DNA from 3 places in the Methylophaga sp. SB9B genome. Region 1 is predicted to be linked to each of the others. Evidence: predicted binding sites of a transcription regulator. Region 1 holds the regulator's gene; each other region holds the start of a gene.

Region 1 (6,014 bases):
AGAGGATATACATATACAGTTCCGACAAACTGCTGCTACAAGCAAGATCAGAATCTGTAATCACTCACGCTCAATCAAGATGTTTGTTATTCGATTTCAAGCATCTCAAAATCTTCTTTACCTACACCACATTCTGGGCATTCCCAATCATCCGGAATGTCATCCCATGAGGTGCCCGGCGGAATTCCTTCTTCAGGTAAACCTTTGGCTTCGTCATAGATAAACCCACACACCAAACATTGCCACTTACGCATCATATCTCCAGCCAACTGTTTAAAATTATTTGTACATCTTACATCAAACTGCTTTTTAGTTGGCTCAGGAATTGTTGTTTAAACTATGCTAAATTACAGCGAGCAAATCATTTTTATCTTAATAAGTGGTTAAACCGATAATGAGACTTCCTACCTTACGCCAACTTCAATATCTCACTGCAGTGATCGAAGAGAAACATTTCGGTCGTGCGGCAGAAAAATGCCATGTGACCCAATCAACATTAAGTGCAGGTATACAAGACTTAGAAGACTTATTAGAAGTAGGGTTATTAGAACGCACCAATCGAAAAGTGCTCACCACACCTATCGGTGAGGAGGTTGCGGAAAGAGCGCGACAAATATTGTCATTAAGTGATGATTTAGTTGATTTGGCACAAGCCGAAAAAAACCCATTAGCTGGCAGAATTAGGATTGGTGTTATCCCAACCATAAGTCCTTTTTTGTTACCACGTGTTCTACCACGTATTCGTAAGCAGCTACCGCAATTAGAGCTGCTTCTGATAGAAGATCAGTCTGAAAGATTGTTAGTACAGGTTGAAAATGGTGATATTGATGTTGCGATTTTAGCCTTTCCATTCAATACACGAAATCTGAATTATCGCGTTATCGCTGAAGAGCCTTTTTGGGTTGCCCTGCCTAAGGATCACGCACTATGCGGCAATGAATACATTCAACCACATCAGTTACCGATAAATGAATTATTACTGCTGGCAGAAGGCCATTGTATGCGTGAACATGCTATCAGTGCATGCCAACTACCAGCATCTGCACAACGACGAAGTGTTCAGGCCACCAGCCTTTATACCTTAATAGAAATGGTCGCCAGTGGTCTAGGCATTACCTTGATACCGCATATGGCCATTAACTCGGATATGGTAAGACATGCAGATATTTGCCTTCGCCCTTTAAAACGAGACAGTCTGGCAAAACGCGAGATTGGCTTGGTATGGCGCCCCAGTTTCCGAAGAACCAGTACTTTGGAACAATTATCATCCAGCTTCACTGCTGCAATGGAAGAAAGCCTCTAACCTTTGCTCGCGTATTCAGCACGAATTTGAATAAAACTTTGCCTAATCAATACCGAGGTGAACGGTGCCTGGAATCGGGCAGTCAGTTTAGCTTTTGGATTAACCAAAAAAACGGCATAACCTAGATCTTGATGGGCAAAAGCTCGACTTCTGGTGAAAAAAGCCGGCAACGAATTTTTATCAGTTGCGGCAGCAGCAACAGTAATGACCTGTGCAGTCAGATCATGAGATTGGCTAACCGCCAATAATTCTGATGCTTGTAGGCCTGACCTATCAACCAGCACGATTTGCACAGCACGATTTGCCAGCCCGGCTTTTAGATTAGCCAAGACTTTAAAAATGGCTTCACAATCGTAGCAATCAGCTGAGGTAAAGAAAATAAAGCTCCATTTTCCGACCAAAGCATCATTGGTAAAGACCGAGTTATCAGCGTTATGAGCAAGAAACTGCGGGATTTCCAGATTGGGCTCAAACATCGTTAGCATTGCACCGGGTTCTGCTGGCGATTCAAACGGTTGTTGTTCCTGACTCATCGATAAAAAAAACAGCAGTAATAAAGCAACCAAGCCAAGATATGTCAGCAAAAAACGCTTAGAATGAACATTTTTAAACATATTCTGCATCGTTGCTCCTCCGCAAAACGCTGGCAGGCTTACCCACTAAACAATAAGCGACCATGAAAGAAAAATTGCTTAAGTCTACTCTCGTTGTAAGTTTGATGACTTTTTTATCCCGAATAATGGGATTTGTTCGAGATATTGTTATTGCCCGATTTTTAGGGGCGGGCATGGGTTCCGACGTTTTTTTTGTTGCTTTTAAAATTCCCAATTTCCTAAGGCGCTTGTTTGCAGAAGGAGCCTTTTCCCAAGCCTTTATTCCCGTTTTAGCCGAGTACCGAGAGAAGGGAGATCGAGATCTGCAGCAGCTTATCGCAGCAACCAGCGGTACTTTGGCAGGCATTTTATTTTTCATCACCGCCATCGGGGTCATCGCTGCCCCCATTTTAATTGTTATTTTTGCTCCGGGCTTTATGGATCAGCCTGAAAAGCTGCAGTTGGCAGGAGAGCTATTAAGAATCACTTTCCCTTATATTCTCTTTGTTTCGCTTACCGCTTTAGCCAGCTCAATTCTGAATAGCTTTGGCAAATTTGCCGTACCGGCATTTACCCCGGTATTTTTGAATATTTCGATGATTAGTTGTGCGTTATGGTTAGCGCCGCATTTAGACGAGCCGGTAAAAGCCTTAGCTTGGGGGGTGTTTATCGGCGGGGTAGTGCAATTACTATTTCAAATGCCGTTTTTAATGAAAATAGGCAGCTTACCGAAACCACGCTGGGGATGGAAAGACGAGGGCGTACAAAAAATCTTAAAACTGATGATTCCAGCTATGTTTGGCGTCTCTGTTTCACAAATTAATTTGTTACTCGATACCTTACTGGCTTCCTTTCTAATCACCGGCAGTATTTCCTGGTTATATTATTCTGACCGTTTAGTGGAATTCCCATTAGGCATATTGGGGATAGCACTGGCGACTGTGATATTACCTAACCTTTCCAAAAAACATGCTACCGCTTCAATGCAGGAATTTTCCCACACAATTGACTGGGCTTTACGTTGGGTATTTTTAATCGGCACACCAGCAGCTATAGGATTGATTATTCTGGCTGAACCGTTGTTAGTGACTTTGTTTCAATATGGCGAATTTACCCCTTATGATGCCCATCAGGCCTCTTTGAGCTTAATGGCTTATGGATTAGGTCTATTGCCGTTTATTTTCATTAAAGTGCTGGCGCCAGGCTTTTACGCTCGGCAAGATACCAAAACACCAGTCAAAATCGGCATTATTGCCATGGTCAGCAATATGGTGCTGAATATTATTCTGATGATTTATCTGGCCCATGTAGGGCTTGCCTTAGCAACCGCATTATCGGCCATGCTCAATGCCGGACTGCTGTATTACACCTTACGCAAAAAAGCAGTTTATGAACCTATCGCTGGCTGGGGAATATTCTTTATTCGTACATTTTTGGCCAATGCATCTCTTGTCTTAGTCCTAATGTGGCTAACACCGGCAAATAGTGAATGGATAAGCTGGGATGGCTGGCATCGTTTTGGGATCTTAATGGGGCTGATTACAATCTCAGCAATCATCTATTTTGCTGTTCTAACACTTTGCGGAGTCAGGCTAAAGACTTTAATTAAGCCACATTCCCAGCCATAAAGCTCCTTGAGGAGGGCTTTATGGCTGAAAAAGTGACAGAGAAGCTTAAAAGCGGCGGCCGATACCGATACCATAAACAAACGGATTAATATCTGCATTAATTTTGGCTGAACCAACCGCAGTATTTTTAAAGCGTGCTGTTGTATCAATATCCAGATATTTAATATCAAGATTGACGAACCAGTCTTGGTTAATAGCAATATCCACACCAGCCTGAGCCGCCCAACCCCATGAGCTTTCTAACTTAACTTTGTCGCCTGAGTTGGCAACACCTGAATTGCTCGGCACTTTTTCATCGAAGAAGTAAGTGTAATTGATACCAGCTCCAACGTAAGGACGAATATTAGAATCCGGTAAGAAGTGATACTGAAGAGTCAGTGTGGGTGGCAAAACTTTGGTATCAATAACATCTCTCGATCCAAGAGTACTAGCCACGCCACCTGCAGATTTATGTGTACTAACAGTATGCTCTGAATAACCGAGGATCAATTCAACACCCCAGTTGCGGGTTATCATGTAAGTAATATCCAGCTCTGGCACAGTATCATTATCAACCGTCACGCCTTTACCTAAATTACCTGCAGCTTCTGTCCATAAGGTACCACTGCTGTCATTCGGATTAACATTAATAATACGCCCCCGAATCAACCAGTCACCAGCCTCATAAGCCATAACTGTAGAAATAGGGCTGGCCAGACCAGCGGCCAACAAGATTGAGGAAATCAGGGGAATTTTTTTCATAATGTGACTCCGATAATGTTCTGATGTAATGCACAGTTTCAGATCATACGGAGTACCTGGATTAAGACATTGATCCAGGTCAATAAAAATGTTGCTAAAGCACTACGATTTTATCCGCAATGTTGTTTTAATGCCGCAAGGTCGAGCAGCGTGACCTCTTTACCTTGCGTTGTTAATAACTGCTGCTCTTGCAACTGTGTAAATAAACGACTGACCGTTTCGATTGCTAGGCCCAGATGATTCGCGATATCACCTCGCGACATCGTCAATTGAAATGACATTGCCGAATAACCGCGCTCGCTGAAACGTTGAGAAAGTGACAACAGAAAACTAATCAATTTTTCCTGGGCGGTTTTTTTACCCAAAGAAAGTAACAAATTTTTATCTGCGGACAACTCTTTGCTCAACCGGGTCATCAACTGATTTTGTAACTCCGGAATCGTGGCACTGAATTCCTGCAAACGCTCATAAGGTAATTCGCAAACACTACTGGCTTCAAGTGCACGAGCTGTCGATAAATAGCGCTGTTGATAAATGGCATCCATCCCAATAAACTCACCGGGGAAATAGAAGCTAGTGACTTGTTCACGACCATCTGCCGCTGAAATAGTAGTTTTGAACGAACCAGACCGCACTACAAAAATGGTCTTGAAGGTTGAGGCTGGCTCAAACAGAATTTGATGGCGTTTAAAACCGGCACTGCGTTTGATGATTTCATCCAGCTTGGATAAGTCATCCCGATGCAGACCTAAAGGCAGGCATAGTCGGTATAAAGCACATGACTGACAGGCTAACTGATGATGATGTTCAACCTTTGCAAGGTCCTGAAACAACGGTGTTATCATCTGGGCTTGTGTCATTTTATTATCCATAAAAAAGTCACTGACCATGATAACGCTTCAAACCCTGCACTGAAACAGTTATTATCTGTTTTTATTTCAGTTTTCAGGAAAGCAAATGACCGCTCGTAGCGCCACTGTTGCGCGTAACACGCTCGAAACACAAATTGAAGTTTCCATCAATCTGGATGGCAGCGGAAAATTTCAATCCGAAACCGGTGTGCCATTCCTCGATCACATGTTGGAACAAATTGCCCGACACGGCTTATTTGATCTACAAATCAAAGCAAATGGTGATCTGCACATTGATGCTCATCACACCGTTGAAGATGTCGGCATCACTATCGGTCAAGCATTAAAACAAGCTCTTGGCGACAAGAAAGGCGTTATTCGTTACGGTCATTCCTATGTGCCGCTGGATGAAGCTTTATCTCGGGTGGTATTGGACTTGTCCGGCCGTCCAGGCTTTGAGTTTGACGTGACCTTTACCCGCGACAAAATTGGTGAGTTTGACGTTGATCTGTTTTATGAGTTCTTTCAGGGCCTAGTCAACCATGCTGGCATTACGCTGCATATCGATAACCTTAAAGGTCGTAACGCGCACCATATCGCTGAAACCATCTTTAAAGCGTTTGGACGGGCATTACGTATGGCCGTTACCTTGGATGAGCGCGCATTACAACAATTGCCATCCACTAAAGGTGCGTTGTAATCGGGTTATCGATTTAATCATTTTCACTTTCTAGCCTAGGTTTTTGTTTTATGCGTCGCGTTGCAGTTATTGATTACGGCATGGGTAATTTACGCTCAGTCTCCAAAGCGTTGGAAGCCGTAGCAGATAACCACACCCAAATTATTGTTACCGCGGATCCGGCCGATATTCGTTCGGCTGATCACATTGTATTTCCCG
Region 2 (6,014 bases), on a different contig from region 1:
AGATTGCTGCGGCTTCGATATCAGAAACATTAGCGGGTTGTTTAACGATGGCATGAACCGGCAGAACGGCTTTTTCAGCATAGGTGCCGTATTGATTCATTGAAAATGCTGGGATGACGTTTACTTTGTCGCCGATGTTGAACTGGCTGACATTGGAACCAAGCTGTTCAATGATGCCCGATGCCTCATAACCCAAACGGGCAGGGAGTTCTGGTGTTTCCAGATATTGTCCGCTGCGGAACATGACTTCGGCACGATTAAGGCCAATGGTATTGATGTTGATAAGAACTTCATCTGCTTTGGGCGCAGTCAATTCCATGTCGTCCAATTGAATTACTTCTGGTCCACCTGTTTGATGGAAACGAGCGACTTTGCTCATAAAGCACCTCCGGAAATTTGAGAATAAGATTTAGCGGACTAACAATACGTTTTTAAAACAATATCGATAAAGGCCTGAAGGGGGGTGATACTGGAATGCATTTTTGCTCGCAAAATGGCACCTTGCCATCCCGATAACAGAAACTCAGCAAGCTGTTCCGTATCGGTAGTTGTTGGTAATTCGCCACATTCAATAGCGTGTTGCAGGCAATGGCTGAATTGCTGTTTCCAACCCTCAAAAACCTGATCCAATCGGACTCTAAAGGTTTCATTCTGGCTGGATAGCTCTTGACCCAATGTACCTATTAAACAACCACGTTTACATTGATTGTCACGGATGGTGGCAAGTCCGTTCTCAAGATAGTCACGAATCCGTTGTAACGGGCTGCTACTTTCATTGGTCAAGAAAAATGCAATCTTATCGGCATAATCAATAGCGAATTCATCAATGATGGCCAAGCCAAAATCTTCTTTACTCGCAAAGTAATAATAAAAAGATCCCTTAGGTACATCAGCGGTCTTCAGCACGGTATTTAATCCTGTGGGATTGAACCCATGACTGCCAATCACCTAGGTGCCTACTTGAATCAATAATTGTCTGGTTTCATTTTTTGTCATATTAGACCGGTCGTCTAGTAAATTTGTTACAACAATAGACCAGTCGTCTAGTAAATGCAAATCTTGGCCAAATACCCCAAATCAATACAGCTGAATTTTTGCTGCAGTGTTTAAATCAGCATGAACTTAGTTCATGCAGAAGGCTCATAAAGGTTTAATATAAATTTTCATGTCCAGAGCAGACTGTGAATTCATAAAAAGGAGAGCATTAATGGCTACTAAAACATTGAAGTATTTGCCACTGGCATTGTTGTTAGGTTTCAGCATAAATCCGGTTTTAGCTGAAGAAAGAGAAAAATCGACGGTTGAAAAGATTGTTGATGTGCAACACGATCTATTCAAAGGGCCAAGAGAGGGATTGCGTTCTAATCATACAAAAGGGGTGGTGCTAACCGGCGAGTTTCATCCTGCTGATTCGGCACGACAGATTACTTCTGCTGCTCATTTGCAACAGCAGTCCTCTCCGATAGTAGTACGTTTTTCCAATGCAACCGGGTTTCCCGACATAGCGGACAACGATCCCAGAGGATTGGCTAAAGGCATGGCGATGCGTATTGATCTGGGCGACGAGGAATATACCGATATGGTATTGAGTTCGGTACCGCGTTTTCCGGTGGCAACTCCAGAAGCGTTTTTAGAAATGCTCACAGCAGTCAGAGACTCTGCCACGTCAGAAGCTGAAACCAAACCTATCCAACAATTTTTAGCTGACAACCCTAAGGCCAAACACTTTGTCGAATACCCGAAACCATTTCCAGCCAGTTTTGCCAATTTGTCATATCACGGTATTAATGCGTTTAAATTCACTAATGCAGATGGTGAATCGGTTTATGGTCGTTATATTGTGACTCCTTTAGACGGTGTTAAAACATTGGAAAAAGCCGATGCGGAAATACAAAATGAAAACTATTTGATGAATGAAATTCGTGAAAGATTACCGCAGCAACCAGCGGAATTTCGTTTAGCCGTACAAGTTGCAGAGCCAGGTGATGAGGTGAATGATGCGACCATTATTTGGCCAGAGGATCGTCTAATAGTTGAGTTAGGTAGGATTGTTCTTTATGCGGCGAAAGCAGATGCTGCAGAGTATGAAAAAGCCACTATGTTTAATCCACTGGCTTTACCAGAAGGAATAGAGCCTTCAGCGGATCCGATTCTATTAGCTAGACCGGGGGCTTATGCGGTCAGTTTTCAACATCGTATGGATTAATTCAGATCAAAATCTAGTTCAATAAAACAGCACATTACTACCTAGTATGAACATTCAATGAGGATTGTTATGGCACAAGCATCACAAACATTAAGAGAGATTGTCGGTCTCGGTCACCAACCAGCTAATTTGAGTGATTCGGCTTTGATTTTGATTGATTGTCAAAATACCTATCGCAGAGGCGTTATGCAGCTCAGTGGCGTAGAAGAAGCGATTGTTGAAGCGAAAGCCTTACTCAAACGGGCAAGGGCTGCCAATATTCCTATCTTTCATATTCAGCATGATGGTGGCCCTGGCTCACCGTATGATTTAACCTCAGATATCGGCCAAATCTCCAGTGAAGTAGCGCCGCAGGATGGGGAGTATGTAATCACTAAAAACTTTCCCAATTCATTTATTCAAACAGAGCTGGACGAACGACTGAAATCGCTGAAAATTGAGAACATCGTGTTAGCGGGATTTATGACGCATATGTGTGTGAACTCCACAGCACATGGCGGATTTAATTTGGGATATAAACCGACTGTGGTCGCCAGTGCTACAGCGACTCGTCCGCTTGAAGCTGCTCATGGCAAACTGGTCCCGGCAGAACAGGTTCAGGATGCGGCCATTGCTTCGACCAGAGATTTATATGCTGCAGTAGTCGATCGTGTGGCAGATTTACCTGACTAGCCCATAAAAAAGCCCGGTGATGATTTTCATCTCCGTTTTTTTGACACGATTAGTTTTCGAAGGGAACAGGAATTGGCGTATTAGGCGTTGATGGTGGTAGTTGCGGTATAGCAAATTGCGGTTGGTCACCAGTCAGCGTTTTCAAAAATGCAGTGATATTTTTGATGTCCTGCTCTTCAAGTTGCTGGCCCAATTGCAATCTGGCCATTACATCCACGGCATCTTCCAGTTTCCAATACGCACCGTCGTGGAAATACGGATAGGTCAATTCAACATTACGTAAGGTCGGTACTTTAAAGGAAAAGCGGTCGGCATCTTTACCGGTCACGGCAATACGCCCTTCGGCAGGGTTATCTGTTTGGTAGGGCTCCATAATACCCATTCTTTGAAACGAGCTACCACCAACTGCTTCGCCGTTATGACAGGCTACACAACCGATTTGTTTGAACTTTTGATAACCGGCAATTTCCGTATCGGTTAAAGCGTTGTCATTACCGTTAAGCCATAAATCGAAACGTGAATTCGGCGTAACCAATGTTTCTTCAAACACAGCAATAGCGTTGGTGACTTGATCCAGTGTAATGTCATCGCTGCCATAAATTTTATTGAACTCAGCAACATATTGAGGAATCGAACGTAGAACATCGATGGCTAAAGAGTGGCTGAAAGCCATTTCCATTGGATTGGCAATTGGACCGGCAGCCTGTTCCTGTAAATCGGCGGCACGACCATCCCAGAATTGCGCCAGATTCATGCTGGAATTCAACACGGTGGGCGAATTGATAGGGCCTTGTTGCCAGTTATGACCTATCGATGTCGGCAGATTGTCACTGCCGCCCATACTCAGATTATGGCATGAGTTACAGGAGATAAAACCGGAACGAGATAGCCGGGGATCGAAAAAGAGTTTTTTCCCGAGTTCAACTTTATCCGGTTCGGTGATAATAAAAGGCTGAATAGGCTTAATCGGTTCATTTGCCAGGCGATTAGCCATGACAGGTGAAACATTCATAAGGGTAACCAGACCCAATAAGAGTGTTTTATACATTGCCCACCTCAATTTATTCAGTTGTCGTGAATTTGAGTGTAAGCGGAGTAATTATTTGCAGTGGGGTTAACAGGCAGGTAATTGATCTGGATCAATAGATCCAATCAGCATGATAAGCGCTATCCAGCGGGGATTAATTGTTATCATGACTAAATAATAATTAGAGAGAGAAAACAATGCGAGTAAAAGACTTCATCTGGTTAAGCGGCTTGTTGACAGTGATATCGCTGCCACTTTCAGCAGCAGAAAACGACTGGCCCGTTTATGGTGGTGATAACTTGCACCAGCGACACAGTAAACTGACACAAATCAATAAAAGTAATGTGACCGGTCTGGTCGAAGCATGGGAGTTTGATACCGGTGTTAATGACACTTTTCAAGCTACGCCGGTGGTACAGGATGGCGTGATGTATGTTTCTTTGCCGTTTAATGACGTCATTGCCTTGGATGCCGCGACGGGCAAACAGTTATGGCGTTATCAGCATGATTTGGACAAGGATTATCCGATTTGCTGTGGATCGGCCAATCGTGGTGTTGCTGTGTCCAATGGCATGGTTTTTACCGGCACTATTGATGCCCGACTGATTGCATTGGATGCCAAAACCGGCAAAAAACGTTGGGACCATCGTGTTATTGGTGAGAACACCGGCATCAGCGAAGATGCCAGCAAACTTGAGGATACTGAGCTGGGCAGTGTGTCTGGCACTTCTGGTGCCGGTATTAATATGGCGCCGATGATTTATCAGGATACGGTCATCATTGGCATCACTGGTGTAGGTTATGGATTGCATTTGGATGCAGTCGATTCTGACTCGCCTCTGGGAACCGTTGTCGGTATTGCCGGAAAATATGGACGTCGCGGGTTTATGGCGGGCTACGATATTCACACTGGTGAACAGAAGTGGCAGTTTGACACAATCAAGTCGGAAAACTGGGAGGGCAACTTCGTTACCAAAACGGCTGATGGGGTTGAATTACCTCGTAATATCACTAATGAAAAAGCCGCATTGCAAGAAAATGCCGATGCCTGGCGCTATGGCGGTGCTTCTGCCTGGAGTACGCCGGTTATTGATCCCTATACTGGCATATTGCATTTCGGCACGGGTAACCCCTCACCTCAAATGGAAGGATCGTCACGTCCTGGCGATAATCTTTACAGCAGTTCTTTACTGGCCCTTGATGCCAGTAGTGGTGATTATCGCTGGCATTATCAACAAGTGCCACACGATCTGTGGGGATATGATGTTGCCAGTCCGCCAGTATTATTTGATATAACGATCAGAGGTCAGCCGGTTCCAGCAATTGGTCAGGCGGGTAAAACCGGCTGGTTTTATGTGCATGATCGGCGTAATGGCAATTTTTTGTATAAAAGTGAAGCATTCGTTCCCCAAAAAAATATGTTCTCGCTGCCAAGCGCTGAGGGCACGATCATTTACCCCGGTGTTATGGGAGGAGCCAATTGGTCTCCGGTATCAGTAGATGCTCGGCGTCGCTTGGTGTTTATTCCTGGCATCCATTGGCCGGTGGAGTATAAATTACATCAGCAGGCCGCAAGTGAAGGTAAGGACGCCGTACGCTATTCTTCGATGTCGCCTATCAATACCCCTGAAAAACATGGATTGTTGACGGCAATTGATTTGGATAGTGGCAAGATTGTCTGGCAAGTGAAAACTGAAAACCCGTTGATCGGGGGCGTGTTAAGTACCGCCAGTGGATTGGTGTTTACTGGAGAGGGCAGTGGCGAGTTGATGGCTTTTGATGCCGATTCTGGCGAAAAACGCTGGAGTGGTAAAACTGATGCTGGCGTTAATGCGCCGCCCATAACTTATCGAATTGATGGCAAACAATATATTGCAGTGGCAGTGGGCGGCAATCGCTTGTTTGGTTTTAAAACCGGGCAGAAAATTAAAGTCTGGCGGTTACCTTAGAAGTTGGTGTTAATCGCAGCATCAGCTTCCAACAGAAAATAGACCTTTAACAGTTTTTGGAAACAACGACATAGATGAATAGCATAAAGGCTAGAGTTATTCTGCTTTGTGTCAGTCTGATCATATTGACAGCTCTGGCCATGCAGTTCAGTCATGGATG
Region 3 (6,014 bases), on a different contig from region 1:
CACTGGGTATCAAACAGTGCCAAACCAACCCTTGGGAAGAGTTCTCAATGACTCATAACAAAGGTGACAAAGTCAGTGGCGCTATCAAATCAATCACTGATTTCGGTATCTTCATTGGTTTGGACGGTGGCATTGACGGCCTGATTCACTTGTCTGACATCTCTTGGGAAGAAGAAAACGAAGAACTGATTCGTGACTTCAAGAAAGGCGATGAAGTTGAAGCCGTAGTACTGGCAATTGATCCTGAACGTGAACGTATTTCTCTGGGTATCAAACAATTGCAGGATGATCCATTCTCTGCCTATTTGTCTGAACATCCACGTGGTTCTGTTGTTACAGGTAAGGTCACTGAAGTTGATGCCAAAGGCGCAACAATTGAATTGGCAGAAGGCGTTGAAGGTTATGTTCGTGTTGCGGATATTTCGCGTGAACGTATCGAAGATGCCAGCAAAGTGCTGAATGTCGGTGATGAAGTAGAAGCTAAATTTACAGGAATGTCGCGCAAGGATCGCACGCTGACTCTGTCTATTAAAGCTAAGGATGATCAAGAAGAGTCCGAAGCTGTGAAAGAGTACAGTAATGTTAGTTCCGGCAATACCACTTTAGGTGATTTGCTGAAAGAACAAATGAATCAGAAAGATAGCTAATCTGTTCATTTAGTAAGCATCCGGTAATTTACCGGATGCTTATTTTTTCTTGTTACACAGCTGCCTTAACGTTAAGGCATAACCCAAAGTCTACTGCCGGGAATCTAGGAAATTATGACCAAGTCTGATTTGATAGAAATACTATCCGAAAAACAATCTCTATTGAATTATCGAGACGTTGAACTAGCGGTGAAGTTAATTCTTGAACAGATGAGTGATTGTCTGTCACGTGGTGATCGTATTGAGATCAGAGGGTTTGGCAGTTTCACCTTGCATCATCGTCCACCCAGAGTGGGACGTAATCCAAAAAGTGGTGAATCCGTTAAGCTTGATGAAAAATATGTACCGCATTTCAAACCCGGAAAAGAGTTACGTGATCGCGTAAATAATGCCGCTGGTTTTTAATAAAAAATGAAAATTAGTCAGGAAGCCGTTACTGACGCTCTTGTAATAAAAAGTTATGGCGACGGCTTTCTGCTGATTCAATCTTCAAATCAACCTCAACAACAGATCACGCATAATTGCATTCTCACTCCTGAAGGCATATTTGATGCGCTGGATCTGAATCGCTTCGATGAAAATATCAGCGATACACAGATTAAAAAAATCAAATCCTTTCAAGCCGACGTTGTCATCTTGGTGAAGGATGACGGTCTTACCTCTCACTCGATCAAAATTACCCACACATTTGCCCAATATGGTATTTCATTAGAAATAATGTCGCTTGGTGCTGCTTGTCGTACCTACAATTTGCTATTAAATGAAGGCAGAAAGCCAATATTGCTACTTGATTTAGAGTCTGAATGCGGGTGATCTTCAATGTTTGTGGTTATTGATGTGAATACCCATATTAAGCATAAGGTTTAAACCTTTGTTTTATGTCAGTTATTAGGGATTAGATGAATGAATGAATCGCTAAAACTTGACCACACCTGATGAAGTCAGGAAAATTCCCTGGTTTAGTCAACGCAAAGTTTGCGAAAAAGCTTATAGGCTCGCAATTTTTGGCAAAAGGCTTAGCAAAATCAGCAAAGTTGATCTGGATCACGGATTTGAAAGCATCAACATTGTTGTTTTGCGGTAAAATTTGTCGAGCTTGATTGTTGGGCGATATGAAATTGGGTTCTGTTTCTGAGAATAAATAAAAGAAGCAGTGATAGAGTTTTCATGAGAGAGAAGGTGTGATCGCTATGCAGGCGAAACAACAGTATAACTTTGAAGTAGTCAAATGGTTCTCCTATATGGCGGTAGTCTATTTGGTTGCCGGAACGGGTATGGGTGTATTTATTGCATCGCAGTTAGCCTGGCCAGATCTTAATTTTGATAATCCTTACATTAGTTTTGGTCGATTACGTCCATTGCATACCAATACGGTAATTTTTGCATTTGGTGGATCAACATTAATGGCCACAGCATTTTATGTTGTGCAACGTACCTCTGGAGTAAGACTCTGGAGTGATAAATTGGCCTGGTTCACCTTTTGGGGATGGAACCTGATTATTCTCGGCGCCATCATCACGTTGCCTTTAGGCTTAACTCAATCAAAAGAATATGCTGAGCTGGAATGGCCGCTGGATATTTTGATTGCGGTAGTCTGGGTAAGCTACATGTTCAATTTCATCATGACCTTATCGATCCGTAAGGTTTCACATATCTATGTTGCCAACTGGTTCTTCCTGGCAATGATGATCATGATCACCTATCTCCATGTAGTAAACAGCTTGGCTATTCCTGTCAGCATGTGGAAATCGTATTCGATCTTCTCTGGAGTTCAGGATGCGATGATTCAATGGTGGTGGGGTCATAACGCAGTTGGTTTCTTCCTGACTGCGGGTTTCCTTGGCATCATGTACTACTTCGTACCTAAACAGGCAAACCGTCCTGTTTATTCTTACCGTTTATCGGTTATCCATTTCTGGGCGTTGGTATTTGGTTATGTGTGGTTAGGTGCTCACCACCTTCAATACACAGCATTACCAGATTGGACAGGTTCACTGGGTGCTGCCATTTCATTAGCGATGATTATTCCTTCATGGGGTGGTGCGTTAAACGGTATGTTCACTCTGAGTGGTGCTTGGGACAAATTACGCACGGACTATATTTTACGATTCCTGATTGTCTCTTTAGCGTTCTACGCGATGTCGACTTTTGAAGGCCCGGTTATGGCTTCGAAAACAGTAAACGCCTTGTCACATTACACTGACTGGACTATCGGTCATGTTCACTCAGGTGCGCTTGGCTGGGTTGCGATGGTTTCTGTAGGTGCGTTGTATCATATGGTTGAACGCATGTGGGGTACGACGATGTATTCCGTTAAGCTGGTTAATCTGCATTTCTGGATGGCGACCATCGGTACTGCGATTTACATCACCGCAATGTGGGTATCAGGCATTATGCAAGGTCTGATGTGGCGTGCTTATGATGAATACGGCAACTTGGCATATACCTTTGTTGAGTCAGTCGCACAGATGCATCCTTACTACGCGATGCGTGCAATCGGTGGACTGATTTTCTTCCTGGGTGCGGTCATCATGCTGTTTAACGTAACAGTGACTATTCGCCGCGCGATTGCAAAACCATCTGCCGAAATGGCAACTGCAGCGAATATTTGAGGGAATCAGCATGGCTAATAAATCTAATAAACGCGTTAGTTTTCAAGATTGGGTTGAACAAAACGTTTGGGGACTTGCTCTAGCTACAGCATTAGTAGTGTCTGTAGGCGGTATTGTTGAGATTGTCCCGTTGTTTTATCTGCAAAATACATTTGAGGATGATGTCTTTCCTGAATATGAAGAACTGCAAGGTGTTCGTCCATATACGGCTTTAGAATTGGCTGGTCGTGACGTCTATCAACGTGAAGGCTGTTATTTATGCCATTCACAAATGGTGCGTCCATTCCGTGATGAAAAAGATCGTTATGGTCATTATTCATTAGCAGTTGAATCTAAATATGATCACCCATTTCAGTGGGGGTCTAAGCGTACTGGGCCTGACTTGGCTCGTGTAGGTGGAAAATACTCTGATGCATGGCATATCCAGCATCTTCGTGACCCACGTTCTGTAGTGCCTGAGTCCATCATGCCACGCTACCCATGGCTAGATAATGCCACCATCAATGGCGAAGGCATGGTTCGCCGCTTGAAAGCAATGAAAGTATTGGGCGTACCTTATACAGATGAACAAATTCTGGGTGCTGCCGAAGCGGTAGAAGGCAAAACGGAAATGGAAGCTTTGGTAGCTTATCTGCAGGTACTTGGCACAATGATCCAGTTTGAACCAGGTAGAGATTACCGTGAGTAATTTCTTGTCTTATTTTGAGACAAACTGGTCGGCCATGACCGCAAGTGATTGGGTGGGCACGATACTGACAGTCATTATTTTTATATTGATGTTTGGTATGTATTTCTGGGCATTACGACCTAAGAATAAAGAAAAACTTGAATCACACCGTGACATGGCGCTGAGAGATGACGATATAAATTCGGAGAAAAATGATGGCTGATAACAATAAAAATCCTCATGAATGTCCAGATACAGGTCATGAATGGGATGGCATCAGAGAGTTAACTAATCCGCCGCCACGCTGGTGGACAATAGCTTTATACCTGAGTGGATTGTTAGTTCTGGTTTATTTTATTTTGTATCCATCACTGCCGTTAGTGACTGGCAATACCAAGGGTATTTTGGGTTGGACTCAAATTAAAGAATATAAAGAAGACCTGGCAAAAATCGAAGAAAAACGTGCACCTTTTGAAGATCGTATCGCTGCCATGACTGCAGAAGAGATTTTGGAAGATGACGAATTATTACGTTATGCCGTAGGTTCTAGCAAAGTACTTTATGGTGATAACTGTGCTGCATGCCATGGTGTTGGTGGTTATCCTCAACCAGGTTCAGGTTATCCTATCCTGGCCAATGATGATTGGTTATACGGTGGCACAGTAAGTAAAATTATCGAAACGTTGGCAAAAGGTCGTCAAGGCATGATGCCGGCACATGCAAATTTATTAACCGAAGAAGAAGTAGACGGTTTAGTTGAGTTTGTTGTGAACAGTGCCAATGGTGAAGCCACCGACGCACAATGGAAGCTATATAACGAGAAGGGCTGTGTAGCTTGTCATGGAGCTGATGCCAAAGGTATTCAGCAACTTGGTTCTGCGAATCTGGCTGATAAAGTATGGCGTTTTTCTGGTGAGCCAGATGAAATCCGTCACACTATTTTGCACGGCGTTAATGATGCAAACGATCCATTAACACGCGTTGCTGTTATGCCAGCCTGGAATGAAAGACTTGCAGTGCGTCTGGAAGCAGAAGAGTTCGGTGATGATCCAGAAGACTATTACGATGGCACTGAAACTGAACGCTTGAGTGAAAATGAAATCAAAAAACTAGCTATCTATGTGCATCAACTTGGTGGTGGCGAATAAAAAAGTAAAACTGGCTTGAATAAATAAGTTAGTTCAAATCAGGAGAAGATTATGGGTTTAGATGCAGTTGTGATTGGGGCCATTGTAAGTGTTGTTCTGACAATTGTTGTAATTGCAGTAATTGCTTATAAAGTCGTTAGAAATATGGAAGATAGCTCCAACGATAATTAAGTCAATAGTTGATTAAAAAAGCCGATCCAATCGGCTTTTTTTATTTGTGAGAAGCTAAATTAGTAAAAGCTAATGAGCATAATCGTGTTATAATTCCATCGGTTAAGCTCTATACGAGGTCGAAACTGTGTCGGAAAATCTGAAGTCAGCTGAGCTCAATATTAACGACATCTATGATGAGGTCTCAGACTGGCATGTTAACGCCGGCGGAACTAAAGTTGTAGCAAAACGCATGTCAGGTCGGTTCAGACGACTGAAATGGTTTGGCATGTCAGTCTGGTTGATTTTCTTCATCGGTCCTTATTTGCGTTGGAACGGCAAACAAGCCGTCCTTTTCGACATCCCCAATCGTCAATTCCACTTCTTTGATATCACTATCTTCCCGCAAGATATCTGGATGTTATCTCTCACATTATTGTTCTTTGCCATCTTACTGGCTGCAGTGACCAGTATCGCCGGTCGGGTGTTTTGTGGCTATTTCTGTTTTCAGACAGTATGGACTGACGTTTTTACTTTTATTGAAACCCGTATTGAAGGTGATACACCGCAGAAGGCAATGAAGTTTAAAAGTGCTCCGGCCTCATTCAGTAAAATTTCACGTATTACACTTAAACATAGTTTGTGGCTGGCAATTGCACTATTAACCGGTCTAACGTTTGCCGCCTGGTTCACTGATGTATTCCAGCTTTGGCATGATTTTTTCACGCTTCAAGCCTCATTGGTGGCTTGGATCGTATTAGGTATGTTTACCGTAGGGACCTATGTTTTT

What was found. Region 1 encodes FNR, which switches genes on or off when oxygen is low (the NO sensors DNR and NnrR bind a similar motif). Its sites were predicted from a motif close to TTGATNTANATCAA; they were not measured.
Region 2: the regulator FNR is predicted to act here: its motif matches at 4,008-4,021, upstream of E8Q33_RS14135 (cytochrome-c peroxidase).
Region 3: the regulator FNR is predicted to act here: its motif matches at 1,682-1,695, upstream of ccoN (cytochrome-c oxidase, cbb3-type subunit I).

Annotation. Positions count from the first base shown of each region.
Region 1 covers NZ_SSXS01000005.1:31,112-37,125, forward strand. The annotation lists gene E8Q33_RS06715 (rubredoxin) at 87-254, opposite strand; gene E8Q33_RS06720 (hydrogen peroxide-inducible genes activator) at 395-1,303, shown strand; gene E8Q33_RS06725 (hypothetical protein) at 1,300-1,926, opposite strand; gene murJ (murein biosynthesis integral membrane protein MurJ) at 1,980-3,524, shown strand; gene E8Q33_RS06735 (OmpW family protein) at 3,570-4,265, opposite strand; gene fnr (fumarate/nitrate reduction transcriptional regulator Fnr) at 4,376-5,125, opposite strand; gene hisB (imidazoleglycerol-phosphate dehydratase HisB) at 5,223-5,816, shown strand; gene hisH (imidazole glycerol phosphate synthase subunit HisH) at 5,867-6,014, shown strand, end outside.
Region 2 covers NZ_SSXS01000015.1:43,112-49,125, reverse strand. The annotation lists gene E8Q33_RS14155 (zinc-dependent alcohol dehydrogenase family protein) at 1-379, opposite strand, end outside; gene E8Q33_RS14150 (TetR/AcrR family transcriptional regulator) at 418-948, opposite strand; gene E8Q33_RS14145 (catalase family peroxidase) at 1,208-2,206, shown strand; gene E8Q33_RS14140 (cysteine hydrolase family protein) at 2,276-2,878, shown strand; gene E8Q33_RS14135 (cytochrome-c peroxidase) at 2,928-3,926, opposite strand; gene E8Q33_RS14130 (PQQ-binding-like beta-propeller repeat protein) at 4,103-5,854, shown strand; gene E8Q33_RS14125 (diguanylate cyclase) at 5,929-6,014, shown strand, end outside.
Region 3 covers NZ_SSXS01000001.1:78,836-84,849, reverse strand. The annotation lists gene rpsA (30S ribosomal protein S1) at 1-647, shown strand, start outside; gene E8Q33_RS00385 (integration host factor subunit beta) at 762-1,052, shown strand; gene E8Q33_RS00380 (MTH938/NDUFAF3 family protein) at 1,059-1,460, shown strand; gene ccoN (cytochrome-c oxidase, cbb3-type subunit I) at 1,838-3,259, shown strand; gene ccoO (cytochrome-c oxidase, cbb3-type subunit II) at 3,270-3,947, shown strand; gene E8Q33_RS00365 (cbb3-type cytochrome c oxidase subunit 3) at 3,940-4,149, shown strand; gene ccoP (cytochrome-c oxidase, cbb3-type subunit III) at 4,139-5,074, shown strand; gene ccoG (cytochrome c oxidase accessory protein CcoG) at 5,373-6,014, shown strand, end outside.